DNA from 2 places in the Microbacterium sp. ZW T2_14 genome. Region 1 is predicted to be linked to the other one. Evidence: predicted binding sites of a transcription regulator. Region 1 holds the regulator's gene; the other holds the start of a gene.
What was found. The regulator LexA, encoded in region 1, represses DNA repair genes until DNA is damaged. The targets are predictions, from matches to a motif close to TCGAACANNTGTTCGA.
Positions count from the first base shown of each region.

Region 1 (8,281 bases):
GTCGACCAGACGCACGACGCCCTGCCGACCGAGCGATCGCAGCGCCGCCCACACCGGCACGCCGCGCGCGCGACGCGAGAGCTCCGGGACCCGGTCGTACGGGTCCGGGATGCTCGCCACCGCCGGGAGATAGGCGGCGTGGGCGCCCAGCGAGGCCGTCATCGCCGCCTCGTCGCGCACGATCGCGACGCCGCAGTCGTAGGGCACGTTGAGCGTCTTGTGCGCGTCGGTCGCCCACGAATCGGCGTCGGCGAGACCCGCGACCAGATGACGCAGGCGGGGGCTGGCCGCCGCCCAGAGACCGAAGGCGCCGTCGACGTGCACCCAGGCGCCGGCACGGTGGGCGACCGCGACGGCCGAAGTGAAATCGTCGAACGCCCCGGAGTGGACGTCGCCGGCCTGCAGGGCGACGATGGTCGGGCCGGTGCCCTCGGCGAGCTCGCGCTCGAGGCCCGCGACGTCGATGCGGCCCTGATCGTCAGCGCCCACCGTCCGGGGCAGACCGAGACCTGCGATACGGCCGGCGAGCTGCATCGAGGTGTGGACCGCATCGCCGGCGAGGAACCGGATCGCCGGCGCCTGCGCGATCCCGGCAGCGGGATCCGCTCCCGCCCGGCGCAGCACCGCGTCGCGCGCCGCGACGAGGCACGCCAGGTTGGCGGTGGTCCCGCCGGTCACGAACCCGACACCGCTCTCGGCGGGAAGCCCGAGCAGGTCGAGGAGCCAGCCGCCGGCGACCTCTTCGACGGCGGCCGTCGCCGGCGTGGGCTGGCGAGACCCGGTGTTCTGGTCCCAGGCGGCCACCAGCCAATCCGCCGCCAGCGCGGCCGGGTAGGCGCCGCCGATCACGAAGCCGTAGAAGCGCGGGGAGCCCATCGCCATGAGACCCGGCTCGGATGCCGCGGCGAGCTCCTCGACGACGTCCCGCGGCTCGGTGCCTTCCTCGGGCAGCCGAGGCTCCAGTCGTGCGAGCACGCCGTCGACATCCAGCGCGGGGCGGATGGGACGGTCCGGGAGCGAGTCCAGCCAGCTCAGTGCGTGCCGATGCGCGACCTCCAGCGCCTCCCGGTACTGCTCCTTCGTGGCACCGTCCATGGTCGCCCCCTTCGCCGAGCCGATCCTCCGCCGCCGGACGGGAGTGCGCAAGAGCGCGGGGCGGGTCCGCCTGCCCGGGATGCCTCTGCGGCGGCCTCGACCACGAGCGGATGCGCGGGCTGAGGCCGACGTGCGCTCAGGCGCGGACGAGCTTGACGGTGAGCGAGTCGACGAGGACGGCGATGCGATCGTCCGCGGCCCAGCGGGCCGCGAGGCGCGCGAGCACGGCGTCGAGCTCGGCCTTCTCGAGGCCGTCCATCAGGTGCAGGCGCACCACGAGCTCCGGACCGCGCAGACGCGCGTCGGGGTCGCCGGGCTCCACCGACAGATCGATGACCGAGAGCTCGGCGCCGATGCTGTCGTGCAGTCCGGCGAAGACCTCCGGCGACAGGAAGCTCGGCTCCCACTCGTGGCCCTGGCCGATCGCCCACACCGCCGGGCGGCGGATGACGAACTCGGTGTCCGAGCCGGGGTCGAGCACGATGAGATCGGTGTCATCGGCCGCAGCAGACAGCGCGGTGCGGACGCCGTCGGCGGGGACCGGCCGGGCCGCGGCATCCCACCGCTTCATCGCGTCGACCGAAGAGAACACCGGCAGCACCCGACGACCGTCGGGCGCGGCCACGGTGACGATCGACAGCTCCTGGGTCTTGTCGACCTCCAGGCCGTGCGCGCCGACGCCGCTCTCACCCTTCTCGGCGACGAGCGGGATGAGCAGACGCGCCGCCCGATAGGCGTCGATCACCTCGCGCTGAGTGCCCGTCCCCGCGCGGAACGCGGTCAGCGCGGCGAGCAGCGCAGGATCGGCGGAGCCGTCGTCGGACGCATGCCGGTTCGCCTCGAAGCTGCGTCCCTCCCAGGGGACGCCGGCGGAGTCGCCGCCGTGTCCATGACCGTGGCCGTCGCCGGCCGCGTGCGGGTCAGTATCCGGCGACATCCAGCGCCTCGGCCAGCGTGAACGCACCGGCATAGAGCGCCTTGCCGACGATGACACCCTCCACGCCGAGCGGCACGAGATCGCGCAGCGCCACGATGTCGTCGAGGCTCGACACACCGCCGGACGCCACGATCGGCTTGGGCGTGCGCGCGGTGAGCTCCCGCAGCAGGTCGAGGTTGGGGCCTTGCAGCGTGCCGTCCTTCGTGACATCCGTCACCACGTAGCGGCTGCATCCCGCCGACTCGAGCCGGTCGAGGACCGTCCACAGGTCGCCGCCCTCGCGCGTCCAGCCTCGGGCGGCGAGCGTCGTGCCGCGGACGTCGAGGCCCACGGCGATCGCGTCGCCGTAGCGCCCGATGACGTCGGCCGCCCACTCCGGGTTCTCGAGCGCGGCCGTGCCCAGATTGATGCGCGACGCCCCGCTCTCGAGAGCAGCCTCGAGGGTGCGGTCATCGCGGATGCCACCGGAGAGCTCCACCTGCACGCCCTTGACCTGCCTGATCACCTTGCGCAGCACGCCGACATTGCTGCCGCGACCGAACGCCGCGTCGAGATCGACGAGGTGGATCCACTCGGCGCCCTGTCGCGCGAAGTCGAGCGCGGCGTCGACGGGATCGCCGTAACTCGTCTCAGTGCCCGCCTCACCCTGCGTCAGGCGGACGGCCTTGCCGTCGGCGACATCGACGGCGGGCAGGAGGACCAGCTTGGGTGTGGACGCGAAATCGTTCATGGCTCCTGGCTCAGGCATCGAAAGCTGTGGGTGGCGGGTCCCGGAAGCACGCGCTCCCGCAGACGGCACGGTCTCAGAGGGTAGCCCCGCGCAGCCCGTCGATCCAATTCGACAGCAGACGGATGCCGGCATCCCCCGACTTCTCGGGGTGGAACTGCGTGGCCGACAGCGGTCCGTTCTCGACCGCCGCGAGGAACGGCGCCCCGTAGTCGCACCACGTCAGGACCGGCTCGGGGAACGGCGGCTGCACGTCGAGCAGCCACTTCTGCGCCCCGAACGAGTGGACGAAATAGAAACGTTCGTGCTCGATCCCGCGGAAGAGGCGCGTGCCCTCACCCGGCTCGACCGTGTTCCACCCCATGTGGGGAAGGACGGGGGCGTCGAGCTCGGTCACGACGCCCGGCCACTCGCCGAGCCCTTCGGTGTCGACGCCGCGCTCCACGCCGCGCTCGAAGAAGATCTGCATTCCCACGCACACACCGAGCACGGGGCGTCCCCCCGCGAGACGGCGCTCGATCAGCTGGTCGCCCCGGCTGGCACGCAGCGCCTCTGCGACGGCGCGGAAGGCGCCGACCCCGGGCACGAACAGCCCGTCGGCATCGCGGACGAGGCCGGGGTCTGCAGTCAGCCGCGCATCGGCGCCGGCGGCGACGAGCGCCTTCACGGCCGAGTGCACGTTGCCCGACCCGTAGTCGAGGACGGCGACGACCGGCCGCTCGTCGGTGGGGGCCGTGCTCCCGCTCACAGCGCGCCCTTGGTGCTGGGGATGCCGTCGACCAGCGGGTCGTGGGCCTTCGCCTGCCGGAAGGCGCGCGCGAGGGCCTTGTACTCGGCCTCGGCGATGTGATGCGGGTCGCGCCCCGACAGCACACGCACGTGGACCGTCAGGGCCGCGTTGAATGCGATCGCCTCGAACGTGTGGCGCACCAGCGAACCCGTGAAATGCCCGCCGATGAGGTGGTGCTCGAAGCCCGCCGGCTCACCTGTGTGCACGAGGTACGGGCGGCCGCTGATGTCGACGACGGCCTGGGCCAGTGCCTCATCGAGCGGGACCAGCGCGTCGCCGTAGCGCGCGATGCCCGATTTGTCGCCGAGCGCCTCGCGGATCGCCTGGCCGAGCACGATCGAGATGTCTTCGACCGTGTGGTGCGCATCGATGTCGGTGTCACCCGACGCGCGCACGGTGAGATCGGTGAGCGAGTGCTTCGCGAACGCGGTCAGGAGGTGGTCGAAGAACGGGACCGTCGTGTCGATCCGGCTGCGGCCGCTGCCGTCCAGATCCAGCTCGAGCTCGACGGTCGACTCGCTCGTCGCCCGGCGCAGCGAGGCGGTGCGTGGTGCGGCGCTCATGCCGCCGATCCTACCGAGGCCAGCGCGTCGAGGAAGGCTGTCGTCTCGTCCGCTGTGCCCGCCGTGACCCGCAGATGCCCCGGGATGGCGACGTCGCGGATGAGCACGCCCTGGTCGTAGAGCGCACGCCACGTCGCGGCGGGATCGGCCACTCCCCCGAACAGCACGAAGTTCGTCCACGATTCGTGCGGCCTGTAGCCGAGCGCCTCGACGGTGGCCGAGATGCGGTCGCGCTGGGCCACGATCTCGTCGACCATGCCCAGCATCGTGGGGGCGTGCCGGAGGGCTGCGGTCGCCGCCCCCTGCGTGAGCGCGCTGAGGTGGTACGGCAGGCGCACGAGCCGCAGCGCGTCGATGAGCGCGGGATCGGCTGCCATGTATCCGACCCGGGCGCCCGCGAACGCGAACGCCTTGCTCATCGTGCGCGAGACGACGAGGCGTTCCCGCCCCGGCAGCAGCGTCAGCGCCGAACGCTCGTCGTGCGGGGCGAACTCGAAGTAGGCCTCGTCGACGATCACGATGCCGTCCGTCGCGTCATACGCGGCTTGGACCACATCGAGCCCGAGCGGGGTGCCGGTCGGGTTGTTCGGCGAGCACAGGAACACCACGTCGGGCGATGCGTCCGCGATCTGGGCGGCCGCATCGTCGGCGGTCACGGAGTAGTCCTCGGCGCGGGTGCCGGAGATCCACTCGGCGCCGGTGCCGCGGGTGAGCAGCGGGTACATCGAGTAGGTGGGCGCGAAGCCGAACGCCGTGCGTCCGGGTCCTGCGAAGGCCTGCAGGATGTGCTGGAGCACCTCGTTCGAGCCGTTCGCCGCCCAGATCTCGTCGCGCGTGAGGCCGTGACCCAGGTAGTCGGCGAAGCCCTCGCGCAGCGCGGTGAATTCGCGGTCGGGATACCGATTCACGTCGCTGAGCGCCCGCGCGATCGAGTCGAGGATGTCGTCCGCGACCTCTGCCGGAACGGGATGGGTGTTCTCGTTGACGTTCAGCGCCACCGGAAGGGGAGCCTGCGGGGCGCCGTATGGCTTCTGACCGCGGAGGTCGGCGCGCAAGGGGAGGTCTTCGAGACGTGCACTCACCTCTCCCATGCTAGGCCCGTAGGAGGGGAGGGTTCCGCCGCGTGACGACGCGAGACTCCGTCCACCGAGAGGCGGGACTCAGCGCCCGTCGTCGGGCGCCTCACCCCGGTCTGCCCCGGTGGGGATCGCGAGGTTCTGCCCGGCCCGAACGACGACGCTGTCGAGGGCGTTCAGGCGCACGAGCTCGTCGACGACGTCGCGGGGATCACGGTCGGGCGCGATCTCTTCGGCGATGCTCCAGAGCGAGTCTCCCGCGGCCACCGTCACCGTGTGGAAGGAACCTGCCGGCGCGCCGGCGTCACGGGTGGCGAGTGCCGCCCCGCCGCCGATCACCGCTGCGCTCAGAGCGATCACCGCGGGGAGGGCGGCCAGCGCGGCGAGCACCCGCCGGCCGCGCACGGTGAGGCGCAGGCGGGTGGGCCGAGCGGTGCCCCCGACAAAGCGGGGCTCGACGCTGCCATTCCTGACCGCGCCATTCAGCTCGACCGTGCCATTCACCTCGACCGTGGCGTTCGCCGGAACCCGCCGTGCGGCGCCCTGCACACGCTGTGCCGCCAGGCGCGCGGCGCGTGCCGGCGAGGGGACGGACGTCGTGAAGTGGATCGCGGTCATGCTGGGCTCCTCCCGATGGGGAGAGATTCGCATTCATCGCTCGGCCGGGAGCGATGAATGCGAACCTCTCTTCCGAAGCTATCTTCGAGACTGTACGATGTCAATACCGGATCCGGGCGACGATCTCTCGAACGCGACACGCGGCCGGGTTGTTCCCCAGAAGCGCGCGAGCCGGATACGGTTTCGATACGAGAACCCCACCACGGGCCTCCGACATTCGAAGAAACAGCGCTCCTCGCCGAGCGCAGGACGGAGCCGGAAGATGAGCGACGCGGCCGGGCGCGAGAAGCCCCAGACTCGTCGGCGCAAGAGCCTGAGCGACAAACAGTTGGCGATCCTCGAGGTGATCCAGCGGTCGATCGCACGCCACGGGTATCCGCCCAGCATGCGAGAGATCGGCGATGCCGTCGGCCTGAAGTCGCTGTCCAGCGTCACTCATCAGCTCAACCAGCTGGAGCTGAGCGGCTATCTGCGGCGGGACGCCGGCAAGACGCGGGCGATGGAAGTCCTGATCGATCTGCCGGGCACGGCGACCGAGAGTCCCGCGGACACCGCGCCCTCCGTCGGCGACGCGGCGCTGGTCCCGCTGGTCGGCCGCATCGCCGCAGGCGTTCCCATCACCGCCGAGCAGCAGGTCGAGGAGATCTTCCCGCTCCCCCGCCAGCTGGTGGGCAAGGGCGATCTGTTCATGCTCAAGGTCTCGGGCGAGTCGATGATCGACGCCGCCATCTGCGACGGCGACTGGGTTGTCGTGCGCTCGCAGGCGACGGCCGACAACGGCGAGATCGTCGCGGCCATGCTGGACGGCGAGGCGACGGTCAAGACGTTCCGTCAGCGTGACGGCCATACGTGGCTGCTCCCCCGCAACTCGGCATTCGAGCCGATCCTGGGCGACCAGGCGACAGTGCTCGGCAAGGTCGTGGCCGTGCTGCGCGCGGTGTGAGCCGGCCCGCGGCGGTCTTCGGGCCAGCGGCGGCCGATCCCGAGTTCGCCGCCGAATCGTGAGGTGACTGGCGGCGCGTCCCCAGCAGGCGCTATAAGGGGGGAATGACCGACCTCACCGCCGCGGACGAGAGCGCAGCGCTCCGCGCGCGTCTCGACGCCCTCGAAGCCGAGAACGCCCGCCTGCGCGCCGAGACGCTGCCTCCCGCCCCCGCCCCCACGGACAAACCCCAGGGCAGCCGGTGGCGCGCGTTCCTGTCGGCGCTGTGCATCGTCATCGCGACCATCCTGGTGCCGGTCTCCATCGTGGCCTCATGGGCGCGCGTCGAGCTCGTCGACGAGACGCGGTTCGTCGAGACATTCGCGCCTCTCGCGGAAGACCCGCAGGTGCAGGCGATGGTCGCCGACCAGGTCACCGTGGCCATCGAGGACTCCCTCAACCTCGAGACCCTCACCAACGACCTGTTCGACGGCATCCAGCAGCTCGACCTGCCGCCGCGCGCTCTTGCCGCACTCGACCTGCTTCGCGCGCCCGCTGCGCAGGGACTGCAGAACCTCGTCGACACCACGGTCACGCGACTGGTGGAATCCGATGCCTTCGCCGATGTCTGGGAGACGGCACTGCGCGCGAGCCACCGGTCGCTCGAGGCCGTAGCGGCCGGCGGCACGTCGTCGGGGGCGGTGGTGATCGAAGCGAACGGCGAGGTCGGCATCCAGCTGGCGCCGATCATCGAAGAGGTCAAGAAGCGTCTCGTCGACCGCGGAATCGGGTTCGCCGAGTCCATCCCGGTCATCGACAAGACGATCGTGGTCGCGCAGAGCGACGCTCTGACCGTGGTGGGCACCGTCTACAACCTCGCCGTCGCCGCCGGCTGGTGGACGCCGATCATCGCGCTGGTGCTGTTCCTGGCCGGCATCCTCATCGCACGGCGGCGATCCACGGCCGTCCTCGGCACAGGTGCCGGCATCGCACTCGGTGCCGGCGTGCTGGCGATCGGCCTGGGCATCGGCGGGTCGATCCTCGCGCTCAGCGCGCCGAGCCTCGGTGTTCCGGCCGGTGCGCTCGCAGCCATGTACGAGCAGGTGACCACTGCGATGCGCGACACGGCGGTGGTGCTCACTCTGCTCGGCATCGTGATCGCCGTCATCGCCTGGATGTCGGGCCGCTGGCGCGGTGCGCGGGCCACGCGCAGCGGCGTCGCATCCGTCAACGCGGGCGTGCGGGGCGCTCTGCTCAAGCGCGGTGTCGACACGGGGCGTTTCGGCACGTGGCTGCACAACCAGCGCATCCTGGTGCGGATCGTGCTCGGTGCCCTGGCCATCGTGTGGCTGATGCTGCTGCGCCCGCTCTCGGTCGGCGAGGTATTCCTCGTGCTCGTCGTGTGGCTCGTCGTGTGGTGGGTGTTCGAGCTGCTCCAGCGCCGCCCGGAAGAAGCCGCCGCGGCGGCAGAGGCGGCAGCCACGGCCGAGGCAGCAATCCCGGACGAGCCTGCTGTGGACGCCGACGCGGACACCGTCGTGATCGTCGACGCG
Region 1 covers NZ_JBJDRK010000012.1:26,047-34,327, forward strand. The annotation lists gene ACI3KY_RS06280 (pyridoxal phosphate-dependent decarboxylase family protein) at 1-1,095, opposite strand, end outside; gene ACI3KY_RS06285 (SseB family protein) at 1,232-2,032, opposite strand; gene priA (bifunctional 1-(5-phosphoribosyl)-5-((5-phosphoribosylamino)methylideneamino)imidazole-4-carboxamide isomerase/phosphoribosylanthranilate isomerase PriA) at 2,016-2,762, opposite strand; gene hisH (imidazole glycerol phosphate synthase subunit HisH) at 2,836-3,507, opposite strand; gene hisB (imidazoleglycerol-phosphate dehydratase HisB) at 3,504-4,112, opposite strand; gene ACI3KY_RS06305 (histidinol-phosphate transaminase) at 4,109-5,203, opposite strand; gene ACI3KY_RS06310 (LysM peptidoglycan-binding domain-containing protein) at 5,273-5,674, opposite strand; gene lexA (transcriptional repressor LexA) at 6,069-6,749, shown strand; gene ACI3KY_RS06320 (hypothetical protein) at 6,854-8,281, shown strand, end outside.

Region 2 (8,281 bases), on a different contig from region 1:
CGGCGAACCGGTGTGCAATGGGAGGTGGATGCCGCAACGCCGCGCCATCCGCAGCGCACCGCCCACGAGGCCCGCCGAAGGAAGTATCGCGATGATGCACACTGTGCCCACTCTGCCCCTGCCCGATTTCGCACACGAGCGGGTGGAGGTGATCACCGGACGGCGCAGCGGCCTCTTCCTCACCGTCGCGCTGCACTCGTCCGCACTCGGCTCGGCTCTCGGCGGCGCGCGGCTCTGGACGTATCCGCACTGGAGCGACGCCCTCGGCGACGCGCTGCGGCTGTCGGCTGCCATGACGCTCAAGAACGCCGCGGCCGGCCTCGACGCGGGTGGCGGCAAGTCCGTGATCGCCCTGCCGCCGGGCACGACGCTCGACGCCGATCGTCGGCGCGCCGCCTTCCTCGACCTCGGCGACGCCGTCGAGTCTCTGCACGGCCTGTACCGGACCGCCGAAGACGTCGGCTCGACGACCGACGACATGCTCGTCGTCAGCGAGCGCACCGAGCACGTGGTCGGGCTGCCCGATGCGGTCGGCGGCTCGGGCGAGCCCGCGGGCCCCACGAGTCTCGGCGTCTATGAGGCCCTGCGCGCGACGCTCGAGCGCGTCGCCGGCACCGCCGATGTGGCGGGCCGTCGCATCACGATCTCGGGTCTCGGCCAGGTGGGCAGCCGTCTCGCGGTCCGCCTCTCCGCGGAGGGTGCGCGCCTGACCGTGACCGACGTGAACCCGGCCAAGCGCGACCTCGCGGCAGAGCTGGGCGCCGACTGGGTCAGCCCCGGCGAGGAGCACCTGGCGCCGGCCGATGTGTTCGTGCCCGCCGGCATCGGCGGCCTCCTCACCGACGAGGTCATCGACGCGCTCGACGCGAAGGCCGTGTGCGGACCCGCCAACAACCCACTGGCCGATCACAGCGGCGCCCAGCGACTCGCCGGTCGCGGCATCCTGTACGCCCCTGACTTCGTCGTCAACGCGGGCGGTGTGATCTACCTCGATCTCGAGGCGAAGCAGCTCGGCACCCGTGCCGAGATCATGGACCGGGTCGCGCAGATCGGCGACACCGTGCGCCGGATCTTCGACGCCGCCGAGTCGCGGGGAGTGACCCCGCTCGAGGCCGCCGAGGGTCTCGCCGCCGAGCGGCTCGCCGCCGGCGGTCGTCAGCCCGCGCTCGCCCACTGACGGCGGTGACGCCCGGCCGGGACTGACACTGCGTTCCACCGTTGACGGAATCGCGTGCCAGGATCCGCGATCGGGGTGGCATGATGGTCGCACGGCGTCGCGAGGGTGCGGCGACCGGCCGTCCGCGCCACCCCGATCAGAGATCCGCGCCACCCCGATCAAAGGAGATCCGGTGTTCACCAGCCCTCGTCCCGATGTCGAGATCCCCGAACTGAGCATCTACGACTACCTCTTCGCGAGCCTGACCGACGAGGATCTCGGGCGGGTCGCGCTCATCGACCCCGCCACCGGCGCCGAGACGACCTACGGCGCTCTCCGCGGGCAGATCGACCTGTTCGCGGGAGCTCTCGCTGCACGCGGCGTGGGCCTCGATACCGTGCTCGGGCTGCTGTGCCCGAATGTGCCGGCGTTCGCGACGGTGTTCCACGGCATTCTCCGGGCGGGTGCGACGGTCACGACCGTGAATTCGCTCTACACCGCCGGCGAGATCGAGAAGCAACTGCGGGATGCCGGGGCGACCTGGCTCATCACGGTCAGTCCGCTGCTCCCCCAGGCGTCGACCGCTGCCGAGGCCGTCGGCATCCCCCACGACCGCGTCATCGTGCTCGACGGAGCGTCCGGGCATCCGAATCTCCGCGAGCTGCTCTCCGAGGGCGCCACGGCGCCGGAGGTCTCGTTCGACCCCGCGACCCACGTCGCGGTGCTGCCCTATTCGTCGGGCACGACCGGCGTGCCGAAGGGCGTGATGCTCTCGCATCGCAACCTCGTCGCGAACGTGGCGCAGTGCGTGCCCAATATGAACCTCGAGCCGACCGATCGTGTGCTCGCGGTGCTGCCGTTCTTCCATATCTACGGCATGACGGTGCTGCTGAACCTCGCCCTGCGCAAGCGCGCGAGCCTTGTCACGATGCCGAAGTTCGACCTCGTGGAGTTCTTGACGAACATCCAGAAGTACCAGTGCACGTACCTGTACATCGCTCCCCCGATCGCGGTGGCTCTCGCCAAGCACCCGATCGTCGACCAGTTCGACATCTCGAGCGTGCACACGGTGTTCTCGGGCGCGGCACCGCTCGACGGCGAGACCGCCGACATCGCCGGCCGGCGGATCCACGCACGCATGCTGCAGGGCTACGGCATGAGCGAGCTGAGCCCCGTCTCGCACGCGATGTACTACGGCCGCGACGACGAGCCGGTCAGCTCCGTCGGTGGAATGCTGCCCAACACGCTCAACAAGCTCGTCGACACCGAGACCGGCGAAGAGATCACCGAGGTCGGCCCCGATGGCGTCACAAAGCCGGGCGAGCTGTGGGTCAAGGGGCCGAACGTCATGCTCGGCTACCTGAACCAGCCCGAGGCGACAGCCGAGACGCTCGATGCCGACGGCTTCCTCCACACCGGCGACATCGCCGTGTACCACGAGGGCGGGTACTTCTCGATCGTCGACCGGGTCAAGGAGCTCATCAAGTACAAGGGCTATCAGATCGCACCGGCCGAGCTCGAGGCGTTGCTGCTGAGTCATCCGAAGGTGATGGATGCCGCGGTCATCGGCGTGCTCGACGACGACAAGCAGGAGATCCCGAAGGCCTTCATCGTGCCCGCGCCGGAATCCGGGCTCACCGAGGACGAGGTCATGACCTTCGTCGCGGAGCAGGTCGCCCCGCACAAGAAGGTGCGTCGCGTCGAGTTCATCGAGGCGATCCCCAAGTCGACCGCCGGCAAGATCCTTCGCAAGGATCTCCGCGCCCGCGAGGCCGCCGCCACGGTCTGAGCGCCCGCGGGATCACGGGCCCGCGGATGGACGCGTTCCGCCTGGGCCCGTGATCGCGCGTGGTTCGCCCTCTCCGCTTCCGCTCCCGGCCGTTGAGCGAGCGAGCGCCCGCCAGCCAGACGAAACGCCTCGCTCGCTCGGCCACCCCGGCGTGCCTCTCGTCGCACCTCCCCCCGCCAGACGACCCCGGCCACTAGGTTGGCGCCATGGATGGCGTCTGGCTCGCCGCGCTGAGCGGCCTCATCGGCGGCGGAGCGCTGCTCCTCGGCGCGGCCGTCGCCTGGTTCGTCGCGATCCCGCAGCGGGTCGTCGCGGGCATCATGGCGCTCGGCGCCGGTGTGCTGATCTCGACGCTGGCCTTCGAACTGGTCGAACAGGCCGCCGAGGACGGCGGGCTGGTGCCGACGACGGTCGGCTTCCTGGGCGGCGCGATCCTCTACATCGTCGCGGATCAGCTGATCTCTCGCCCGCGCTCGGCGCGGGTCCCCTCGGCGCGCGCGGCCGGACAGGATGCCGCCCCCGCCGATCCGCCGGCGAACATCGTGGCGCGGCGTGCGGCGGGGGCCGCGGGCAGTGCGGGCGTCGTGATCGCGGTCGGTGCGCTGATCGACGGCATCCCGGAGTCGATCGTGATGGGTCTGTCGGTGCTGGAGGGTGGGATCAGCATCCCCATCGTGGCCGCCATCGCGATCAGCAACATCCCCGAGGGGCTCGGATCGACGGCCGCCCTCAAGCGCGGGGGCAGGAGCGGACGCTATGTCGCGGTGCTGTGGATCGGCATCGCCATGGTCACGGTCGTGGCGGCGGTCGTCGGCTACGTCGCGTTCCAATCGGCTCCGCCGAGCCTCATCGCGCTGATCACGACGATCGCCGCCGGCGGGCTGCTCGCCATGGTGTGCAACACGATGATCCCAGAGGCGTTCGACGAGCAGCACGCCCTCACCGGGCTGTGGGCGACGATCGGCTTTCTCGGCGCGTTCCTGCTGCACGAGCTGGCCGGCTGACCCCTCCCTGCGACCAGCGACGGGTCAGCCTCGTCGGCCGGGAGCTTCAGTCCTTCTCGACGGGGACGATGAGGTCGGTGACCCACTCCGACTGATCGAGCCCGGGGCCGGCCTCGACGTACACCTCGCGTGTGGGGCCGACGATGCGGTAGCCGTCCTCGACGACCTGGCTCATCAGCGTCATCCACGACCTGCCGATGCTCGGCATGTCTCCGTGGTGCGTGAGGACGCCGGCTGTCGGGATGTGAGGCAGTTCGACCACGTCGTATCCCTCGCCCGGGACCGGCTCGGGGTCGGCCGTGAAGCTCACGTGCACCGAGAGCTCCTCGGAGTCCGGCACGGTCTCGTACCAGAACACGCCGGGCTCACGCGGAGCACGGCCCGCGGCACCGAGTGCCCGATCGAGGCGTTCCAGCAGGGGGTCGATCACGGGCGAGACGTTCTCGGGTCCCATCCCCGGTGCGCGCCCACCGACGGCGTAGACGGTGACGGGTGCGACCGGACGGTATTCGACAGCGGACATGGCGTTTCCTTCCAGGGTGCGAAGACGTTCGTCGATGTGGGCGAGCCGGTCCTGATCCGCGGCGATCGAAGCCTCGAGCTGCGCACGGCGCTGCTGCAGCGCCTCGCGCATGGCGGCGGATCGATCGGGGGCGGACAGGACATCGCCGATCACATCGAGACCGCAGCCGAGCTCGCGCAGTTCGACGAGTCGCAGCAGGTCGGCCAGCTGCGCGTCGGCGTAGTGGCGGTAGCCGGTGCGATCGTCGACGTGCGCGGGAGGCAGGATGCCGATCGCGTCGTAGTGACGCAGCATGCGTACGCTCACCCGCCCGATCGCGGCGAAGTCTCCGATGGTGTACATGGTGGAGTCCACGTTCGGCCCTGACACAGTGTGAGAGTCAACCAGAAGACCGAGAAATGCGACAGACTGCGGGGTCCCGGTCTCCTCAGAACGGCGCGCTGCTCGCGTCGCCTGCGCGGTCGCTGCGGAACACCGGAACCTTGCGTTCGGGCTGCACCACGTAGCGCCGCCCGGTGGGTGAGATCCACTCGAGAGCGCCGCCGGATCCTGGAACCTGCGTGACGACCCAATCGGTGTTGTCCTTGACGAGGTGGTGGCCTTTGCACAACGGGGCGTGGTTCTCGAGCGCCGTCTCGCCCTGGTCTGCCCACCTGATCTGATGGTCGACCTCGCACCGGGATGCCGGCACCCCGCAGCCAGGACCCATGCATCGATCCGCTCGCCATTTCACGAGCTTCTGTAGCGCGGCCGGCGGAGTGTACCGGTCCCGGCCGACGGACAGGACGACGGCTGTCTCCGGATGCGTGAGCACTCGCATCCACTTCGCCTCGCCGCCGCAGAGTTCCCTGGCACGCGACAGCGGAACCGGCCCGACCCCTTCGACCACCGGCGGGTCACCGGCCGCCGCAGCCTCGTCGTCGAGCAGCGACAGCACCGGCACGGTCACGACAACCGCGGCCCTGATGCCCGATGCCGTGGCCGGATGGTGCGCGGTCGTGCCGTCGATGAGAAGGTCGGCGACGACGTCGGCGCGGATCTGATCGAGTGTCCGCGTCTCGCCCGGCGACTTCTTGATCGCCTTCGCCATCGCCGTCGCGCGACCGAAGATGGCGTGCAGCTCGACCTGCGGACCATGCAGCATCAGGAGACCCATGCCGTCGGCGCCGGATTCGACGACCACCCGACGACCACCGAGCGCCGCGGCGTGACGCTCTTCGAGAGTCCTGCTCTCGAGCCGCGCGATGAGGTCGCGGAGGCCGCGCCGGAATGTTCCGACCGGCTCCGCCTCGGCGAGCGCGACAGCGCGCTCGACGACGTCGGCTCGCAGCTCGGGCGTGACCTGATCCACGAGGTCTATGAAGATCTCGGCGTGCTTCTCGGTGATGCGCGCGCCCGACAGTGCATCCAGGGCACTCGGATAGCGGTTGACCAGAGCATCGGCCTGCATGAGCAGGCGCCCTGCCGCGTACTCGGTGATGCGCATTCCCGCCGAGAGCTCGAGCCGGATGGATCGCTCCGCCATCTCGACCGCGCCCGCCCCTCTCCCGACGATCGGCGAGAGTGCCTCATGCCGCATCGCCTCGATTCTGCGGAGCCGTTCAGCGGCGAACACCGCGAGCATCGTGGCGGACTCGAGCACCAAGTCGACGGCATCCGGCACAGGCGGCAGGAACTCATCATCGCCGCCGTCGGCGCATCCCGACCCCTGGGGACCGGGATGCGGCGCGGAATGTCTCATACCTCAAGCGTAGAACATATCTTCGATATGTCACAAGCAGTTTCCGTCGAATGTGCCCCCTGCCGGCTCCGCCAATCTGTCCTCTTCTTGCGTCACCGCGAGTTTCGCGCGAAGAAGTTGCCGCCGCTTGCGCAACCCGCACTCACGTCGCCGTCCCTCGTCCCTTTGGGTTGACTTGCCTCGTTGTACGCGACACGCCCGGCGTGTCGTACATATGCGGCAAGTCAACGAATACGCGGGGCGGGGCACAGCGGGGAACGCAGCGCGGATGCGCCATGCGGCGAGGAACGCAGCGCCGACCGCGCGGAACGCAACGCGCGGTCGTGACAGAACGCCCGCGGGCGTCGGGATCCCCTACGCGGTTTCCCAGAGGTCGTCGTCGGCGGCGGTGTCGACGGCGCCGGGAGCGTCGATCGACAGACCGTGCAGCAGCTCGAGCGCCGCGCGGACCTCATCGATGCGCCCCTCGACCGTGAGCTCCCGAATGCGCACGGACGGCTGGTGCAGCAGGACGCCGGCGAGGTGCCGCAGCGCCGCCTCGACCTCGTCGCCGGCACCGCGCGAGCGCGCCCGCACGATCTCATCGTCGAGCGTCTTCAGCACCTCGGTGCGCAATGCCGTGATGGCCGGCCCGGCGAGCCGGTCGGCGTGGAACTCGGTCGCCGCGTCTCCGACGATCGCGCGGGCGTCGGCGTGCGCGCTGAACTCCTGGAGCGGTGCGTGCAGCCGGATGGTCTCGAGGTCGAGCAGCTCGACACCGGCGACCAACCCGACGGCGGGGTCGACGTTGCGGGGCAGTCCGAGGTCGATCACGAGCACCCGGCGCCCCGGAACGAACGCGTCGGCGTGCACCACCGCGTCGGCGGTGCAGGTGATGACCACATCCGCCTGGGCGGCCGCAGCGGCGAAGTCCGAGACCGGGATGAGCCCGTGCTGCGTCGCGAACGCGTGCGCGCGACCTGACGGAGAGAAGACGTGGATGTCGCCGGCGCCGCGAGCGCGCAGCGCATCGACGGTGCGCTGCGCATAGCGACCGGTGCCGACCAGCACGACGCGCGCGGCGGCCCAGTCGGCGACGCGGCTCGAAGCGAGTTCGAGGGCGAGGCGCACAAGCGAACGGTGCGCACCGCGCAGCTGCGTGCGGTTGCGCACGCCGCGGCTGGTGTGGGTCGCTTTCTGGAACAGGCGCTCGAGCTCGCTGCTGGTCATGCCGTCGGCGCGAGCGGCGTCGAGAGCGCGGCGCACCTGGCCCGAGATCTCGTCTTCGCCGACGACCATCGACTCCAGTCCGCTGGTGACGGCGAATAGGTGGGCTGCAGCATCCGCTCCCTGATGCACCGCGACCGACGCACGCAGCAGATCGACCGGAACATCGGATGCCGCGGCCATCGCTTCGACGACCGACTCCACTGCGACGGCCTCGCCGCCGGTGAGCGGCTCGTCGATGTCGAGATACGCCTCGAACCGGTTGCACGTCGCGAGCACGACCGCGCCGGAAACGAAGAGCTCGTCATCCACGAGAGCGCGCGTCGCCGTGGGCGCTCCCACAGAGAGACGCTCCAAGATGTCGAGGCTCGCGTTCCGATGGTTCGCGGTCAGACAGAGGAGCACAGACCTAATCTTAACGTGTGTCGTTGCATGACTCTCACCCTTCCGTCCTTCAGAGAAACCATCCCCCCGCGCTGATACGCGCGTATCGGGGTGATCGTCCGACCCGGACGCCGGTGTGGTTCATGCGCCAGGCGGGGCGCTCCCTCCCCGAGTACCGCGAGCTGCGCGTGGGCACCGACATGCTCGACGCGTGTCTGAACCCCGAACTGGCCAGCGAGATCACGCTGCAGCCCGTGCGCCGCCACGGCGTGGACGCCGGCATCTTCTTCAGCGACATCGTGATCCCGGTGCGGTTGTCGGGCGTCGACGTCCACATCGTCGCCGGCCGCGGGCCGGTGCTCGAGAACCCGGTGAGAACGGCGGCGGATGTCGCGGCCCTGCCACCGCTCGACCCCGAGGCCTTGGCCCCCATTCGTGAAGCCGTCGCCCTCACGGTCGCCCAGCTGGGCGAGACGCC
Region 2 covers NZ_JBJDRK010000041.1:1,696-9,976, reverse strand. The annotation lists gene ACI3KY_RS14100 (Glu/Leu/Phe/Val dehydrogenase dimerization domain-containing protein) at 92-1,177, shown strand; gene ACI3KY_RS14095 (AMP-binding protein) at 1,350-2,945, shown strand; gene ACI3KY_RS14090 (ZIP family metal transporter) at 3,152-3,949, shown strand; gene ACI3KY_RS14085 (MerR family transcriptional regulator) at 3,996-4,814, opposite strand; gene ACI3KY_RS14080 (DUF222 domain-containing protein) at 4,900-6,213, opposite strand; gene ACI3KY_RS14075 (glutamyl-tRNA reductase) at 6,568-7,824, opposite strand; gene hemE (uroporphyrinogen decarboxylase) at 7,842-8,281, shown strand, end outside.
Region 2: ACI3KY_RS14080 (DUF222 domain-containing protein) is a predicted target of LexA. The motif match lies at 6,224-6,239, and genes of this name have one in related genera.